4 regions of the Neobacillus sp. NRS-1170 genome follow, and region 1 is predicted to be linked to each of the others. Evidence: predicted binding sites of a transcription regulator. Region 1 holds the regulator's gene; each other region holds the start of a gene.
What was found. The regulator Rex, encoded in region 1, represses fermentation and respiration genes when NADH is low (regulators of the CRP and FNR family bind a similar motif). The targets are predictions, from matches to a motif close to TTGTGAAATATTTCACAA.
Positions count from the first base shown of each region.

Region 1 (4,801 bases):
GCAAACGAAATAATCGGATCCTTCGCTTTTGTTTCGACAAACAAAAAGATCAAAAATAGAACCCCGAAGCCCGTGAATAAACTAATAATCGTCGAAGAACCCCAATCATACTTTTGTCCCCCTAATTCAAGGGCAAACATTAAACAAACTACCGCGCCAATTAACGTCACGGCTCCCCACCAGTCAATCGACTGCTTCTGGTGAATCGGCGATTCCTTGTAAGAGATGACGATAAAAATCAATGATAAAATGCCAAGCGGGAGATTAATATAGAAAATCCAATGCCAGCTGATATGGTCGGTAATATACGCCCCTAACAGCGGCCCGAAGATACTTGAAAGCCCGAAAACTGCCCCGAACAAACCGCCCATTTTCCCGCGTTTTTCGGGTGGAAATAAATCGAACATAATCGTAAACCCAATCGGGACAAGAGCTCCGCCGCCTACCCCTTGAATCGCGCGGTAAATACTTAATTGCGTGATCGTTTCGGCTGTTCCGCAAAGGGCCGAGCCGGCCATAAACAATATCAATCCAAAAATAAAGAACCTTTTTCGGCCATACATATCCGATAATTTACCAAAAATCGGCATCCCGGCCATTTCCGCGACCATATAGGCGGAAACCACCCAGACGAAGCTTTCCAGCCCGCCAAGATCACCGACAATCGTTCCCATCGCCGTGACGACAATCGTGTTATCCATCGAGGCCATCAATATCCCCAGTAATAGCCCCGCGACAACCAAACCTAATTTACTCTCTTTTGCTACCATCCGATTTCTCCTTTATATCTTTGTCTTTGTTTTTATCGTTGCTTGTGAATCCTGGCTTAGATGCTCCCGATACTCCACTAAGCCTATTTGACAGCCCTGGCCAATCTTCACCTGATTGCCCCTAACAATATCTGCCGTTGTATTTTCGAGAAAAATTTCATCCCCTTCGATAACTTTCACTTTAAGAGTCCCAACCTCTTTTCCGAAGGGAAGAAGAGAGTTCTTTTTCTTTTTGACGGTTATTTTTCCCCCGCCAATCTCCTCCGCAGTGCTTTGGCCGTAGCGCAGCCCCACCTTAATCGTATCCGCGGTTAATAATCCCTTAATTTCAAAACCGCCGCTCGAATCGAAGGTTTCATATTCCACATCGCCATTTACTACGATGCTTCCCTTAATCGATGCTTGATCGCCGAAGAGTCTCTCTCCCACTTCGAGCAGCCCAAGGATCTTTATTTTTTTCAATTGCGCCCGGCTTCCGACTGAGAGCGTCCCCATGATCAGCGTTTCCTCAGCCTCGATATTCCCTTTAATCTCAGCCTCCCCCAAAATCTTTACTGAACCTGTTTTAACATTTTCGACCGCTTCACTCGTTCCATATACATGAAAAGAGGAGCAATCCACATTATTTACAATCGTCCCTTCGCCTCTGATGCTGATTTTATCGTAACGGCCGCCAGGGTAACTTCCTGAACCATTGATAATCAAGTTTGCGTCTTTTTTCATTTCCCTTCCCCCCTTATGCCTTTCTGATATCATTCACAACTGCATTTTTATCCTGTGAAAATTCGTCTGTGTACTCAACCACATCAATCTGACAGTTCGGTCCAATTCTGACCTGATTGCCCCGCACCACTTTCGCAATCGTATTTTCCAGGTCAATTTTGTCCCCTTCAATTAACTCCGTTTCTAATTGCGCTTTGAAAATTGGCTTGAATAAAGCTCCAATGAACGACCCTTTATGCTGCCTTACTGTTATTGTTTGCCCGCCAATCTCTTTTGCTTTGCACTCCCCATAAATCTTTATATCAACTTGATCTGCGTTTAGGAGCCCGCCGATCGTGAAGCAGTATTCTCCTTTAAAATACTCAGCTTCGCAGTCTTCCCCAACTGAAAGCATACCCCGAAGTTTAATCTCCTCACATTTTACGCTCCCGCCCACTGAAGCTTTCCCAGAGATCCTTAAATTTTTGACATTTATGTTCTTCTCAAATTTCGCGGTCCCTTCAACGGTCAACTTTTGGCTCTCGAATGTTCCTTTAAACTTGGCATTCCCGTTTACTCTGGCCATATCTGCTGTCACATTCCCATTGACCGTCCCTAATCCATTGCATTCAAATTCATGACATTCCACATCATTGTTGATCGTCCCTCTGCCATTCAATGTAACTAGGTTAAATTGTCCGCCGTTTGAAGAACCTAAGCCATTAATGGCCAAATCTCCTCTATTTTTCAATTCCATAAGGATTCTCCTTTATAATAATTTCGACTTAATTTCTTCCATACAGGTCATTAAGGAAACCTGCACGACAATCTTCGTTCCCCTCTCAAAATGGATCTCTTCCGCATTAATCAGTAAGAAACACGATGATACACCAAGTTTGCGGGTAATCAGGAGTTCACAGCTTTTTTGCTTAATCAGCGCGGCATTGTCCTTTAGCACCTGCAGCAGCATTTTCCCTTCATCCAAATTGATCTCCCCTGACTGCAACAGCTTCTCTAAAACATAAACTTCAAGCATTCTGGAAAAATTAAAATTTGGGCTGCCTTGGTCATTTTCCAGGTAAAAATTCATCACTGCATTTGAAACAATGTTACGTTTTATTAATTCATCCTTATCTAACTGCAAATCGCTTAGACTAGGAGAAAACATGTCTGCTAGTTCATCTAACGATAAATTTTCCTTCATCGTTTGAATTTTATTGATTCTTTCTAAGATTTTTTCCTTTGGAAAGAAGGTTTCCTGGCCGGTAAACGTGGATTTCCTTACAAACCATTCCTCCGGAATGAGGTCTTTACGCTTCCATCTATACAGCTGTCCATAGGATATTCCCGCCAGCTCTAATAATTCCTTTTTCGAAATTAACTCCTCGCTCATGATTAAAACCCCTTTCTGTGTATTAATGTAACATAACACTGTTACGTTGTAAAGATTCGAAAAACTTGTCCTAATAATAAAAGGGCCTTCCGCAAAATTTTGCGAAAAGCCCTTAAACATTTTATTCTTCGATTTCATCTGTTGGATTTGGATAATGCTTTAAAAAGTAAATCAGTGATTGCAGCTCGACAGCTAAATCAATGTGATGAACACGAAGCGAGGACGGAACATTTAATCTTGCCGGTGTGAAATTTAAGATTCCTTTCACATTTGCCTTTACAAGCCGGTCTGTAATCATTTGGGCGACCTGTGCCGGAACGGTTAAAATCGCGACTGATATTTGATGTTCGGTGATTACCCTCTCCAGCTCATCCAAATGATAAACCGGTACCTCACGAATCGTCGTTCCCATTTTTCCAGGATCGACATCAAAAGCGCATTCAATTTTCGTATTATTATTTTTCAAAAAGTTATAGTTTAAAAAGGCTGTACCAAGATTCCCCACCCCAATTAAGGCAACCTTTGTCAGTTCATCCTGGTCCAATGTTTTCCGGAAGAAGGTTAATAAGTAATTCACATTATATCCATAGCCCTTTTTCCCTAAGGCTCCAAAATAGGAAAAATCCCTTCGGATTGTCGCCGAATCAACCTTAACCGCTTCACTTAATTCTGCTGATGAAACTCTTTGCTTGCCGGAAGAATGCAAGTTTTTTAAAAATCGATAATAAAGGGGCAGCCGTTTGGCTGTCGCCTGTGGTATTTTCATCGTTTCATTACTCATAATCTCCCACACCCCATATAAATAGTTTTGTTAAACTAGTTCTGTTCTCTTAAAATCTCCATTTTTACCGCCCGTTTTCTCTACTAAATAGGTCGGTCCGATGACCATGCCTTTATCAACGGCTTTACACATATCATAGACAGTTAATGCACAGGCAGACGCTGCTGTTAACGCTTCCATTTCAACACCTGTATTACCTTTTGTTTTAACAGAAGCTGCAATATGTAATTGATAGTTGTCACCGGCCTGTTCCCACGAGAAAGAGATATTCACTCCCGTTAATGGAATAGGATGGCACATTGGAATAAGATCCCATGTCTTTTTCGCGGCCATCACGGCGGCAACCTGCGCAACAGCTAAGACATCGCCTTTTTTCATTTCATGATTCGTTATTTTTTCAAAAATTTCTCTGCTGACTGTTATGCTTGAATGAGCCAGAGCTGTGCGCGCCGTTTCTGGTTTATCACTGACGTCAACCATCTTTGCTCTGCCTTCTTCATTAAAATGAGTGAATTCTGCCATATAAACAATCCTCCGATTAAATCATACACTATTTTTCTTTCTATGTCTGTGAAACTTTGAACTATCGGTACATTTTTTTGTCCATGAGGTTTTCTCATCAGGCAAACTGACCCGCTTTATTGCCGGACCTTTGGGAATACGGTAAAATATTGAGTAGTATAGAGGTGAATTTTATGATTTTATTGCAGGTTAATCAACTACAAAAATATTATGGTGCTGACCTTATTTTATCGAATATAAAGCTGGAATTACAAACAAGAGACCGCGTTGCTCTTGTTGGCCGCAATGGTGCGGGGAAATCGACGCTACTGAAAATCATTGCCGGTCATCTGTCACATGATGGCGGGGAAATTATTAAACCAAAAGATGTGACCATCGGATATTTGGCACAGAATACGGGGTTAGAATCCAATTTGTCTATCTGGGAAGAAATGCTGACTGTTTTTGAGGAACTTCGTCAGATGGAGAAGTCACTTCGAAAGCTTGAAGAACAAATGGCCGATTCTGCAATTTTCGAAGACTCAAGTCGCTACGAAAGAATTTTAAAAGAATATGACGGGCTTCAAGTGAAATTTAAAGAGCAGGGCGGCTACCAGTTCGAGGCGGATATTCGCTCTGTGCTCCACGGATTAA
Region 1 covers NZ_JBITPF010000099.1:27,609-32,409, forward strand. Annotated here, with positions in the region: gene ACIFOT_RS30915 (MDR family MFS transporter) at 1-770, opposite strand, end outside; gene ACIFOT_RS30920 (cytoplasmic protein) at 783-1,493, opposite strand; gene ACIFOT_RS30925 (polymer-forming cytoskeletal protein) at 1,507-2,229, opposite strand; gene ACIFOT_RS30930 (YhbD family protein) at 2,242-2,865, opposite strand; gene ACIFOT_RS30935 (redox-sensing transcriptional repressor Rex) at 2,987-3,646, opposite strand; gene moaC (cyclic pyranopterin monophosphate synthase MoaC) at 3,677-4,168, opposite strand; gene ACIFOT_RS30945 (ABC-F family ATP-binding cassette domain-containing protein) at 4,342-4,801, shown strand, end outside.

Region 2 (4,801 bases), on a different contig from region 1:
CTGATGAGCCACTCTAATTCCCATATCACGTTCAGGAAATACGACCCAGTCTGCACCAACTTTTTTAAGCACCTGACCATGAAGCTTATTTAAAGCTTTTGCGATTACCTTTTTAACCCCCAGCTCCTTTAGGAGCAAAACGCTTAAAATGCTAGCTTGGATATCATTGCCGATGGCCACGATCACATTGTCAAAGTTAAGGATTCCAATTGATTTTAATGCCTCTGAATCAGTTGAATCCGCTATGACTGCATGTGTCACATACGGATGGGAGTCCTCCACCCTTTCTTCATTCACATCAATACCAAGTACTTCCTGGCCGGATTCATATAATTTATTGGCAATACTTAACCCAAACCTTCCTAAACCAATTACTGCGTATTGATCAGCCATATCGTCAATATACCTCCTTGATGTTTTTACCCGATCATGATTTTGCCCTATGGATATCTGAATGCATTTGGGTTTCTCCGCATTGTTACCGCAAAAGTCAGTAATAAGCACCTATTAAAATGATGGAGGCAAAACCCAGAACGAGAATCTTAGGTGGATTAGGAAAATTCTTTTTTCGCTGCATAATATTCCCCCTATCCTGCGTAATATCCAACCTTACTTTTTCCAAACTTTTACCTAATTATTTTGTAATTTTAATAGAATTGTGTCCAACCTCACAGTCAATTAAAGAAAATTGTTTTATAATACTCAAAGAAAATTTTCCCAAACAAAATGCTTTTATCGAGGGGGATTACTTTATGAACCAAGGAACAAAACAACTTTTTATTCAAACGGGAAGTCTTGTTGCTGGCTTTATGAACTGGGTACTTATTTCATCACTTATGCCTTTTATCAATGCGGATATTCAACTTTCCTCAACTCAGATTGCCTGGGTAACTGCCGTTCCTGTTATTTTAGGCTCCCTTCTTAGGGTTCCGATAGGTTATTGGACGAATCGATACGGTGCAAGAAAATTGTTTTCAAGCAGTTTTATCATTCTCCTTATACCTATTGCTGTAATTAGTTATGCGAATTCGTTACTAATGTTAATAATAGGCGGTTTTATGCTTGGAGTTGGCGGAGCAATATTTTCAATCGGTGTCACTTCTTTACCTAAGTATTTTGAAAAAGCTAAACATGGCTTTATAAATGGGATTTATGGGGCAGGGAATATTGGAACAGCGGTTACATCCTTTTTAGCTCCTGTTTTAGCCAATCAATTTGGCTGGAGAATGACTATAAAGATATACCTCATTGTCATTTTGGTTTTTGCCTTAATTAATTTTCTCCTAGGGGATCGTGAAGAAAAGAAAGTTATTCATCCATTATCCGAGCAAGTCAAGGAAGTATATAAAAACCCAAAACTTTGGTTCTTAAGCTTGTTTTATTTTATTACATTTGGTTCATTTGTGGCCTTCACCATTTATCTGCCTTCATTCTTAGTCAATCATTTTGAATTGAATAAGGTAGATGCCGGCCTGCGGACGGCAGGCTTTATTGCTTTAGCAACATTATTCAGACCTATCGGCGGCTGGCTCGGGGATAAAATCAATCCATTTCTTATCCTTATGGCAGTATTTTTCAGCCTGACATTTGCTGGATTTCTATTATCATTTACCCCATCTTTACCTATATATTCCTTTGGCTGTTTGCTAGTTGCCTTCTTTGCCGGCATCGGTAACGGGGCCATCTTTAAGCTTGTCCCGTTATATTTTTCAAAACAGGCAGGTATTGTCAATGGGATTGTTGCTGCAATGGGCGGCTTAGGAGGTTACTTTCCGCCGATTATACTAACCATTCTCTTTAATTTTACAGGTCATTATGCAATTGGATTTATGTCTCTATCAGAATTTTCATTAGCAAGCTTAGTCATTGTTGTTTGGCTTTTTTATCAGGAAAAACTGGATATATCCTCAAAAATTGTTAACCATGCCGTTGATGGAATCTGTGTAACCGATAATAACGGGATCATTCAAAAGGTCAATCCGGCCTTTACAAAAATAACTGGTTATACACAAAAAGATGTAATCGGGAAAACACCTAGCGTTCTTCAATCTGGTGAACATGACAATGAATTTTATAAAAGTATGTGGTCTGAATTAAAAACAAATGGAGTTTGGGAAGGTTTCATTTGGAACAAACGGAAAAACAATGAGATATACCGGGAATGGTTAACCATAACCGCTATCAAAGACGACATAGGGGAAATTAAAAATTACGTTGGCATGTTTTACGAAGATATGGTTAAGCCCGCAAAAAAATAAATCATGCGAAGGGATCCTCTATTGAGGGTCTCTTTTTCATTTGTTTTTAGTTAAAAATGTGATAAATATTACAACTTTTTGTCATTGCACCACAGTTCACAATTCCTTCACCATTTTTGTGACGTACGTCACAAAATTCATGTTACCATCTGATTTATAGTAACAACATAAACAACATTTACTCTTTCAAAGATAATTTTTAAAAGAATTTTAGGGGGAATAAAAAATGGCTCGAATTAATTATTGGAATCCAGAAGATGAAAAGTTCTGGAACACAGAAGGAAAAAAACATGCCAGGCGAAACCTATGGATCTCTGTTCCTTCATTGATGCTTGCATTCATCGTTTGGCAGATTTGGTCAGTTGTTGCAGTACGTCTTAACGATATCGGTTTCCAATTTACGGAGGAACAATTATTTACACTCGCTGCAATTCCGGGACTAGTCGGTGCAACCCTTCGTTTTGTCTATACATTCGCAGTTGGTTCAATAGGAGGAAAAAACTGGACTGTAATATCTACCGCCATTTTAGCAATACCGGCAATTGGAATTGGTTTTGCTGTCCAGAATCCAGATACTCCGTTTTCTGTCATGCTTTTGCTTGCAGCTCTTTGCGGACTTGGCGGTGGTAACTTCTCTTCTTCTTCTGCTAATATCAGCTTTTTCTTTCCTAAGAAGGAAAAAGGAACAGCCCTTGGTATTAACGGCGGTTTAGGTAATATGGGTGTATCAGTCGTTCAATTCGTAACACCTTTAATTATTACTTCAGGAACTTTCGCATTGGTCGGTGACAAACAAGTATTAGCAAACGGCCAGGAAGTATGGTTACAAAATGCAGCATTTATTTGGGTAATCCCAATCGTAATAATGACACTCCTTGCTTTATTTAAAATGGATAATGTCCCAGGCGCTAAACAATCTGTTGCAGATCAATTTGTCATCGTAAAACGTAAGCACACATGGATTATGACCGCTCTTTATGTTGCAACATTTGGTTCATTCATTGGGTATTCTGCGGCATTTCCGCTTTTACTAAAATCTCAATTTCCTGAACATATCTCACTTGCCTTCCTTGGTGCGCTTGTAGCCGCTGCTGCAAGACCTGTTGGCGGCTGGCTTGCTGACAAACTTGGCGGCGCAAAAGTCACTGCCTATGTATTAGTTATCATGGGGATTGGTGCAGCAGGAGTTATTTATTTCTTAAATGGCAAACAATTTGCAGGTTTCTTAATGGCTTTCTTGGTATTGTTCCTTGCATCTGGTATTGGTTCTGGCTCAACATTCCAAATGATTCCTAGCATTTTCATTCCTAAAGAAGCAGCACCGGTAATTGGCTTTTCAGCGGCCTTCGCTGCCTATGGATCATTCTTTATTCCTAAACTTTTTGGATGGTCTGTAAATGCAACTGGTACTCCAGTAACAGCTTTTTATTTCTTCATCGGTTTTTATGTTGTCGCCTTTGGTCTTAACTGGTTCTTCTATCAGAGAAAAGCAACTGTGGCCAAAACGATTGCTAAGCAAGTTGGATAATAAAAAAGAGTGTCAGGCACCGCGACGGTAGCTGACACTCTTTTTTTATTAATCTAATATTTTTATTGTAATTTGCTTTTTGCCCCATTGAATCGCTTTTTGTTCAGAAGGAATAAACACATCTATACGATTTCCTTTAATTGCTCCTCCTGTATCAGCAGCTGTAGCGACTCCATATCCTTCAACATATACTTTACTTCCTAATGGAATGACTTTTGGGTCCACTGCAATTACCTTTGCATTAGGGTTGGCGTTTAAATCAACACCTGTAGCTGTTGTGCCGGAACATCCTTCACAGGAGGCCGTATAGGCTGTAGCCTTAACAGTAATTTCCTTTGTCTTCTCAGGTTCACTTACCTTAGCCTCAGGCTTAGGAGCAGGTGCAGGTGCAGATGGAGCAGGAGCTGGAGCCGCTTTTGCTTCGACCGGTTTACTTACTGCAACTGATTCAGTTTCACCTGGGCTCCCTGTTGCAGCTGTTTTAACAGGCTCAGGCTTATTTATATTCTTATTGGTCAAACCTTGATAGATTACGAGATTTAAACCTGGATGAATTAAATCTGTGTTCAATTCATTCCATTCTTTTATTTGAGTAACCGATACTTGGAATTTTTGAGCAATATCCCATAATGTATCATCCTTTATTACCGTATATTGCTTTTCTGTTGCAATCGTTAATACATCTCCTGGATGAATCAGGTCAGTAGAAAGATGATTCCATTTTTGAATGTTTTCTACAGATGTATTATGTACTTTTGACAGATCCCAAAGGGTATCTCCTTTTTTTACAGTTAATTCTGCCGCATGTACATTAGCGCCTACAGTTCCTGAGAGTGCAGCAACTGCGATGAATGTTTTTAATTTACTTATCATTGTTTGTTCCTCCCATGTTCTCTCGTTGCTAACTTGTACTCATAATAACATGAAATTTTCTGAAACAAAGAACAGGGAGATGTTAATTAAATGACAAGAATGGCAATTATATTACGATAATATTTCTGATTAACTGAATAAT
Region 2 covers NZ_JBITPF010000009.1:6,780-11,580, forward strand. Annotated here, with positions in the region: gene ACIFOT_RS02350 (potassium channel family protein) at 1-393, opposite strand, end outside; gene ACIFOT_RS02355 (nitrate/nitrite transporter) at 753-2,258, shown strand; gene ACIFOT_RS02360 (NarK family nitrate/nitrite MFS transporter) at 2,485-3,786, shown strand; gene ACIFOT_RS02365 (LysM peptidoglycan-binding domain-containing protein) at 3,835-4,659, opposite strand.
Region 2: a site for Rex is predicted at 2,375-2,392, ahead of ACIFOT_RS02360 (NarK family nitrate/nitrite MFS transporter). Genes of this name have one in related genera too.

Region 3 (4,801 bases), on a different contig from region 1:
GGATTTCTTAAAGATTTGAAAATAGGTGATTCTCGGTAAATTTCCGCTAATGGCTGCTCGCGAACATTTCCTGCTTTTACCGGAAGGAGACCACTAGGATATACATCTCCAATATGGGAAATGAACACAAAACCGTTACCGTCATTTACTCCTTTTGGAGCTCGGCCGAGCCCATCAATCGAACCTGTTAATCCCTGTTCTGTTAAAGCACTTAAATAATTGATTTCAGTAGTCTGTTCCTTTGCGTCACGCATTTTTTGCTGAATAACAACGCGGCGGTAATGCTGTGCAGCAGTGGTTTTAATATCAAAAGTAACTCGTTTGCTTAGTTCATAGAGCCATCTAAATACTTTTTCATGTTCTACAGGAGAAATCATATCGGATTCCTGTCCTCTTCCCGTCGGAACTAGGAAAAAGACACTCCACAATACGCAGCCTAAATCTTCTACCATTTTGGCCATATCATCAAGGTAGTTAATATTGTACCTAGAAATTACCGTATTAATCTGAATCGGGATTTCAAGCTCGTGTAAGTATTTAATTCTTTCCATTGTTAAATCAAACGACCCCGCAGTGCCGCGAAAATGGTCATGGACTTCAGCAGTCGGTCCATCAATACTGAAGGCCCAGCGCGATAGACCAACTTCTTTTGCCTTTTCAATTGCTTCTTTTGTCACATTCGGTGTAGCACTTGGAGTCATCGAAACACGAACTCCTTTTTCTACAGCATATTTAGCAATATCAAAGACATCTTCCCGCATCAAAGGGTCCCCGCCTGTAAATACAAGCATTGGATTATTCATTTCATATATTTGATCAATAAGGTTTTTGCCTTCTTCGAACGATAATTCACGCGGGTCACGTCTGTATTGTGCTTCTGCACGGCAATGCAGGCATTTTAATTGACAAGCACGTGTAAGCTCCCAAATAACAATAAAAGGGTCTTTATTAAAATCTCGGCTAAAAGCCATATGAAACGCCTCCTAATAACAGCTAATTCAAAATCAAATAGCCTTTATTACTTTGTATTATAAAGGTGTTTATAGGGTAAAAAAGTGAACTATCTCACAACCTGGCCATTTTATATGTCTGTTTTGTGAAAGTACAAAAAAAACAGCAGAAATCTCTGCTGTTTTTTAAGGTAACTTATCTAATTCCAAGCGCAATTTTTGCATAACGTGACATCATCTCTTTGTTCCATGGTGGATTCCAGACAATATTTACGTCAACATCTTTAATTTCAGGGATATCCGCTAATGCTCGTTTCACTTGGTCAACAATGGTGCCCGCAAGCGGGCAGCCCATAGTCGTAAGAGTCATTGTAACAGTTAAATTCCCTTCTTCATCCATTTCAGTATTATAAACTAATCCTAAATTAACAATATCTACACCTAACTCAGGGTCTATAACTAATTCTAAAGCACCCATTATATTTTCTTTTAAATCTTCATTCATTTTTTCCTCACTCCTATTTATTTTTGTTTTTATTATAACAAAAGCTAATTTTAAACCACATTACCTTTGCTTTTCATTTCTCTTAGAAAGTATAAGCTTTTTTTAATCCTTTTAATGTGAATTTTTTTACACTTTACATATAAAATTGTTAACATAGAAACTATAGAAATAAAAATTTCCATAGCCGTAGTGTATCATGTAAATAATATATTTCCTAAATAAAAGGAGTCCATATGGCAGAAAAACATTTAATCGCATTAGATTTGGATGGGACATTATTAAAGGATGATAAAACAATTTCTGAAAAAACAAAGGAAACCCTAAAAAAAGCTAGAGCAAATGGTCATATTGTGATGATCGCTACAGGCAGACCGTATCGTTCCAGTGAAATGTATTATCAGGAGCTCGAGTTAGACACTCCGATTGTAAATTTTAATGGTGCATTTATGCATCATCCGCGAAATCCAAAATGGGGCTTTTTCCATGAACCGTTGGATGTCAAAGTGGCTAAGGAAATTGTTGAAGCCTGCAGAAGCTTTCATTTTCATAATATAATCGCTGAAGTAATGGATGATGTTTACTTCCATTACCATGATGAAAAGCTTATCGATATTTTTAACTTTGGAAATCCAAAAATCACAACAGGAGATTTAGCAAACTTTTTACAGGATTCTCCTACTAGTTTGCTGATTCATACTGAAGAAGATCAATTAAAAACGATACGTGACCATTTATCAGCAGTTCATGCTGAAGTTGTTGATCATCGGAGTTGGGCAGCACCATGGCATGTAATAGAAATCATTAAGGTAGGTTTAAGTAAAGCTGTTGGATTGAAAAAGGCTGCCGATTACTTTGGTATCCCTTCAGAACGAATTATTGCTTTTGGGGATGAAGATAATGACCTCGAAATGCTTGAATATGCTGGTCACGGGATTGCGATGGGAAATGCAATTGATAAAGTAAAGAATATTGCCAATGATGTTACCCTTTCAAATGAAGAGGATGGAGTTGCACAATATTTGGCAAATTTGTTAAATTTAAAAGTTTAATCGCAAATCACCATTGTTTACCTAAATGAACGAATCTTGATTGGTGCATACTATTTTATGAGGCAGCATTGCTGCTTCAATTTGGGCTATGAGCATATTGGAGGGATTCGAATGGGTAAACGAAACAAATCAAAACGCTTTGTCCAGCAAGGAAAGGATACCGTCAGCAAACATGACGAACGTATTCCTTATCACATGACCTACGCTGAAGCGGAAGCTCAGAAAATGGCCAATGTGCACGATTCCTCGATTGGAGGAGCATAGGATGGGAAACCTATTGTTCCAGGAAGCAAGGAGATTTGTTGAAATGGCGAAGTCTGCCAGCCCTGCTGATGTTGACTCTGCAGTAGCGAAAGCCAAGAACGCCCTAAGTTCAGCGTTCGCTAATTCGACTGTTGCAGAGCAAGCACAGCTCCAACAAATGCAACAAGAGCTTGAACAGATTACTTAAATTAAAAATAAGAAAAGCGGAAGCTCCCTATTTGGAACTTCCGCTTTTCTTATTGTGTAATTTTTAAAATTATTGGGTATAGGTTAATTATATTTCCATCTTTTTTTCGTTCATAAAGATTCAACATCAATGAACCATTAGCAGGAAGTTTATCGATTGGAAGTTGAATATGAAGCTTAAACGGCTCCCACTCTTCCTTCCCTGTTAAAACAATTTCTTTTTCCTTTATATATTCCAAATGGCCATCCTCAACCGAATAAAAGAATCCCCTGCTTGCTGGTTTCACTTCTCCTGTAACAACATAATCCCCTTTTGTGCCTGACACTTTTACAAACCTAAATGCAGGGTTTTCTTCAGGAACCTTTAGCTTTTGACTATGGTATAGCTTCGCCCGATTTTTAATAGGTTCATCATTAAGACTTATTGGCTTAAGCAAGGCATTAACCTTGTAAACACCTGAAGGTACCCTTTTACCTTTGAATTGATAGTTCCATTTCTCATATCTTTTTACCGATTGATGCGGCTCTACAACAATGGTTTGAAATGCCTGAAGGAAATACTTCCCTTTTGAATAAACATATACTTCCGCTCCAGTTTCGTCAGTAATCGTTATTTCAATCATTTGCGAGGTAGGAAATTCAAAATGGAGCGGTATGTCTCCTTCATTTTTGATGACTATTTCAAATAAAACATTTTCAGGGCCTGCTATTGGTATTAGATAAAATGAATAATTGAAATCATTCACCCCGTTCGCATTTGTATTCATTGCTAGTGAAAAGAAAAGCAGGATTATACATAGAAGAATTCGCATGTTGGGCTCCTTTTTCCTTTATTCTCTTCGAAAAAATCCGTATACTCCAGTTGTCTGAATGATATTGGTGAAAGCTTTGGGGTCAACATCCTTAATAATTCTTTCTAAATCAAACAGTTCATAGCGAGTAATGACAATCATCATGATTTCCCGAGATTCATTTGTAAAGGCTCCTTTCCCCTGAATCATGGTAATACCCCTTACAAGTTTGGCATGAATCGCTTTTTTCATTTCGTCTGCTTTTTTGGTAATGATAAAAGCTGTAAGCTTTGCATGCCGTGTATGGATAGCATCGACTACTCTTGTTGATGTGTATAAGAAGACAAGGGTATAAAGAGCTTTTTCGGCACCATAAAGAAATCCTGCCGTTACAATGATAATGCTATTTAACACAAACATATATGGTCCAATTGGTTTGTCTTTTAATCTTGATAAAACCATTGCAATGATATCGAGACCTCCAGTGGAAGCTCCCCATTTTAATGTTATACCAACACCTGCCGCTACGATGACACCACCAAAAACGGCATTTAATAAAATATCGTGCGATACTTGTTTAACAGGTATTAGCTCTAAAAATAAAGATGAAAGCGCAACACTAAGGAAGCTGTAAACAGTAAATGACCTTCCCACTTTCATCCATCCAAGAATTGCAACTGGAATATTCAATAACAAAAGTAATAATCCCATCGATACGTGGATAGGTGTATGATCACTTAATACCTTTGAAAGTAACTGAGCAATACCTGCCACCCCACTGGAGTATATATTCGCAGGTATAAGAAATAAATTCATTCCTAAAGCATTTAAAAATGCCCCTGCAACGACAATGATGATTTTTTGAGTTTGGAGCCAAAGCAAGACAACGCCCTCCTTTATTGTTCACACATTTCAATTTTGATAATTGTATTTTTAAGGTGAAACCGATAAACTGAAACTAAATATAATAGCTTGAAAGCAGGTGAGCTTCATGCAAGTAAAAATACTGGCTGACAGCGCATGCGATTTACCTCTAAGTTTCTACCAAGATAATAA
Region 3 covers NZ_JBITPF010000027.1:55,790-60,590, forward strand. Annotated here, with positions in the region: gene ACIFOT_RS12750 (TIGR04053 family radical SAM/SPASM domain-containing protein) at 1-971, opposite strand, end outside; gene ACIFOT_RS12755 (metal-sulfur cluster assembly factor) at 1,147-1,455, opposite strand; gene ACIFOT_RS12760 (Cof-type HAD-IIB family hydrolase) at 1,689-2,504, shown strand; gene ACIFOT_RS12765 (hypothetical protein) at 2,616-2,768, shown strand; gene ACIFOT_RS12770 (DUF3813 domain-containing protein) at 2,770-2,955, shown strand; gene ACIFOT_RS12775 (BsuPI-related putative proteinase inhibitor) at 3,005-3,766, opposite strand; gene ACIFOT_RS12780 (YitT family protein) at 3,785-4,627, opposite strand; gene ACIFOT_RS12785 (DegV family protein) at 4,737-4,801, shown strand, end outside.
Region 3: a site for Rex is predicted at 1,054-1,071, ahead of ACIFOT_RS12750 (TIGR04053 family radical SAM/SPASM domain-containing protein). Genes of this name have one in related genera too.

Region 4 (4,801 bases), on a different contig from region 1:
ATGAAAATAGCGCCGCTGTTAACATCATAAAATCTGGGAATCAGCGAGCAAATTGTTGTTTTCCCTGCGCCAGATGGACCGACAAAGGCAACAGTCTCGCCAGCAAATATATTTAGATTTATTTTTTCTAGCACGGGTTTTTGCATGTCATAGCGAAATGAAACCTCATTAAAGGTAATTTTGCCATTAAGTGCAGAAACTCTAACGGCGCCTTCTGTATCTTTTACATCCGGCTCATCATCGATTAACTCGATAAACCGTTTAAATCCAGCCATTCCTTTTGGGTACAGTTCCATTATTGCGCTAATTTTATCAATTGGATTAAAAAGGACATTAACATAGAGTACAAATCCTACCAGTTCCCCGTAGGAAAGCTGTCCTGAAAAGCTTAACCACGCACCGTAAACTAAAACGATAATCGTAATTAGTCTTGTCATCATGTAAATGCCTGATAAACTGAAGGACATAACTCGGTATCCCCCAAGCTTAGCAGCGCGGTATCGTTGATTATTTTTTCTAAATCTAGCAATCTCAAATTCTTCATTTGTAAACGATTGAACGACACGGCTTCCAGAAACACTATCCTCGACGCGGGCATTAACATCAGCGATGCTTGAATACATTTGCCCCCACGCCTTGTTCATTTTCAAATTACAAACAATCACAAGTAAGATTAATAATGGAAGAACTAAAATAGAAACGAGGGCCAGCTTAACGTTTATGGTAAGCATAATCCAGAATGCCCCGATGAACGTCATAACCGCAATAAAGACATCTTCAGGCCCGTGATGGGCAAGTTCTCCGAGATCAAATAAGTCATTTGTTATCCGGCTCATTAAATGCCCGGTTTTGGTATTGTCAAAAAAGCGAAACGACTGCTTCTGTACATGCTCAAACAGTTCTTGCCTCATATCCGTTTCAATATTAATCCCAAGCTTATGCCCCCAATAATTGACGACAAATTGCAGAAATGTACTTAATAAGTAAAGCAGGAATAATCCAATACTAACCGAAACAATGGACGGCCAATCTCCTCCAGGCAGCAGTACGTCAATAAACCACTTGACTGCGAGCGGAAATGCTAATTCTAATACTGCAACCACCACTGCACTGCTAAAATCTAAAATAAATAGCCTTTTGTGGGGTAAATAATAAGAAAAGAAGCGCCGAATCATACCATTCTCCTTTGTTCAAAAGTAGCAATAATAGGATTATATGTAAAAATTATGAACAATTTCAATATTTTTGAAAATAAGACTAAAGCGTTTTTTGGGGGAATTTTTTTAGGTGAGCATTTTTTTAGGCGGGCTGAATTTAAGGCCTCTTAAGGACAAAATTGGTCTTGTTTTCATCCAAAATGTCCTTAATTAAGACCTCATTAATGGCAAAAATCGGTTTAGCACCAAGCAATTTTTTTAATGATGATGGTGATGGCTGCCTTTTGATGGATTGGTAATGACCCATTCCTCTTTTGGCACTTGGAAGTATTGAATCCATACGCCATCCAAGTACTCATCGTTTTTATCGAGTATAAAATCAATATCCTTATCGGTTCTAACAACTTCATCCTTTTCAGTTGGCGTATCAAGCATTAAATCATAGTGCGCATGATCTCCATGAATACTGGTGACGTATACGCGGAACATTTTTCCTTCTGCTTCTTCCACATCCATCATTTTTTTCAATGCTTTGGCTGCAATTCGATTAATTTTGACTTTCATCGTACCTGTCTCCTCTTTCTATGTAGTATTAACATTATCTCATTATTATTCTAAAATAGACAATTTTAAGCCATTTTTCAACAATGATTAAAGCTGTGGAATTATATTTCCAAACTATTCCATGATTAGCATTTTAAATCCTTAACAAATTTGTCACAACTTTTTTTAAAAACCTATATTATCATCATAGACATCTTGGTAATATTGTGAAAGAGGAAACTTAATCCGAAAATTAATCTAAAATAATAATTAGTTTAATTGGATTTTTTGCTTGAATTTTTTTAAAAACGGAGTTATCCTATTGAAGTTTGTGAATGAATTCACGTAAGGATTGTGAAAAAATGAACAATTTGCCTGAGAGGAGCTTTACAATGTTTAAAAAGGGCTATTTAATCCCCCTGTTGGCTTTCCTGCCTGTCTTATTATTAAGTGGCTGCAACAAAATGGTGGTATTCGACCCAAAAGGTCCTGCTGCCAGAGACATTCTTGGTTTGATAAACTGGTCACTCGTTTTAATGCTGATTGTGGTTGTCGTTGTTTTCGGATTATTCGGGTACATTGTTTGGAAGTACCGTGCTACACCAAAGAATAAAGACTACGTGCCACCTGAAGAGCACGGCAGTACAAAATTAGAGATCATTTGGACTGCCATCCCGATTTTGATTGTTATTGCTTTAACAATCCCTACTGTAAATACCATTTATAAACTAGAAAAAGTGCCTGCAGGCTATGAAGATAAAAAGCCAATTACCATCAATGTCACTTCAGCTGATTGGAAATGGATCTTCAGCTATCCTGAGCAAGGCATTGAAACTGTGAACTATGTTAACATTCCCGCTGGGACACCGGTTAAGTTTAAATTAACCTCTGCTGGAACTATGCAATCCTTTTGGGTTCCTGCACTTGGCGGTCAAAAATATACGATGAACAAAATGGAAACAGAGCTTTATTTGACTGCTGATAATCCTGGTGAATTTTTAGGAAGAAATACGAACTTTAACGGGAAGGGATATGCCGATATGGAATTTACTGTTGAAGCAAAATCCTCTAAAGACTTTGAAAAATGGGTTAAAGAAGTAAAAACAAACGCTCCTAAGCTTACAGAGAAAAAATACAATGAGCTTTTAAAACCAACTCACTTAGGACGTGAAACATTTACTGGCACCCACTTAGCATGGGTCGACCATGGGAAAATGAATTCGAAAACTTATACAAATCCTGAGTTATACAAGGTTCACGGAGTTCAAGGTAAGATTTTTAAAGATGAAGAAAACAACACGGAAATGAATGACTCTAACGGAGGTGAACACAATGGGAATTAATTGGCATGACTTTTTCATTGTAGGAAACCCATTAATCCTAGGTTCACAGATTGCTATAGTTTTAACTATGGTTGGTATAGTTGCTGGTATAACCTATTTAAAAAAATGGAAATGGCTGTGGCGCGAATGGCTGACAACTGTTGACCATAAGCGAATTGGGATCATGTACATCCTTTCAGGTGTATTGATGTTCTTCCGCGGTGGTGTTGATGGTCTGTTAATGAAGGCACAAACCTCCCGCCCTGAAATGAAATTTTTAGATGCACAACATTATAATGAAATCTTTACGACTCATGGCGTTATCATGATTTTGTTCGCAGCAATGCCATTGTTAATTGGTTTAATGAACGTGGTCGTTCCGCTGCAAATTGGGGCTCGTGACGTTGCCTTCCCGCAATTGAATGCCTTAAGTTTTTGGCTGTTCTTCAGCGGTGCGATGCTATTTAATATTTCGTTCGTTGTCGGCGGATCTCCAGATGCTGGCTGGACGGCATACTTCCCTCTTGCCGGTAAAGAGTTTACGCCTGGGATTGGTAATAACTATTATGCGGTTGCCCTGCAGATTGCTGGGATCGGGACATTGATGACAGGTATTAACTTTATTGTTACCATTTTAAAGATGAGAACTAAAGGCATGACATTAATGAGAATGCCAATGTTCACTTGGACATCATTTATTGCTTCGGTCATTATTGTCGCATCATTCCCTATCTTTACCGTTGCTCTTGCGTTGATGACCTTTGACCGTATTTTCGGTACCCATTTCTTTACGATCTCAGGCGGGGGAATGGATATGATGTGGGCGAACCTGTTCTGGCTATGGGGTCACCCAGAAGTATATATCGTTGTACTCCCTGCTTTCGGGATGTTCTCAGAAGTTATCTCAACCTTCTCACGTAAAAGGTTGTTTGGATATAATTCAATGGTATTTTCAATCGTCGGTATTGCATTTTTAAGTATGCTAGTTTGGGTTCACCATTTCTTTACGATGGGTGCCGGACCTGCAGTAAACTCAGTCTTCTCCATTACGACGATGATGATTGCCATTCCAACTGGTGTTAAAATGTTTAACTGGCTGTTTACGATGCGGAAAGGCCGAATTGAATTAACAACTGCGATGCTTTGGGCACTTGCATTCATCCCATGCTTTGTCATCGGTGGTGTTACCGGGGTTATGCTGGCAATGGGTGCAGCCGATTATCAGTACCATAATACCCTTTTCCTTGTGGCCCATTTCCACTATGTATTAATACCGGGTGTAGTATTTGCCGTATTTGCCGGTCTTTATTACTGGTGGCCTAAGATGTTTGGACACATGTTAAATGAAAAAATTGGTAAAATTCATTTCTGGTTCTTTACAATTGGATTTAACTTAACGTTTATGCCAATGTTCTTCCTAGGATTAGATGGGGCTGTTAGACGTTCTTACACCTATTCTGCTGAATCTGGTTATGCTCCGTTATTCCTATTATCAACGATTGGTGCCGTTATTCTAGCGATTGGCTTTGGTGCCCTTTGCTATAACATTTACTGGAGCGCAAGATATGCAGACCGTAATATCTCAAACGATCCATGGGATGCACGTACACTTGAGTGGGCTACCGCTTCTCCAGTTCAATTCTATAATTTTGCTAAACTTCCAGAAGTAAAATCAATCGATGCCTTCTGGTATATGAAGAAGCACAATGAAGGTTTAACCTTAAAAGATGAAGAAGTAGAAGAAATCCATATGCCAAGCAATTCAGGTCTGCCATTTTA
Region 4 covers NZ_JBITPF010000006.1:98,631-103,431, reverse strand. Annotated here, with positions in the region: gene ACIFOT_RS01905 (ABC transporter ATP-binding protein) at 1-1,175, opposite strand, end outside; gene ACIFOT_RS01900 (iron-sulfur cluster assembly accessory protein) at 1,416-1,721, opposite strand; gene qoxA (cytochrome aa3 quinol oxidase subunit II) at 2,093-3,043, shown strand; gene qoxB (cytochrome aa3 quinol oxidase subunit I) at 3,033-4,801, shown strand, end outside.
Region 4: a site for Rex is predicted at 2,030-2,047, ahead of qoxA (cytochrome aa3 quinol oxidase subunit II). Genes of this name have one in related genera too.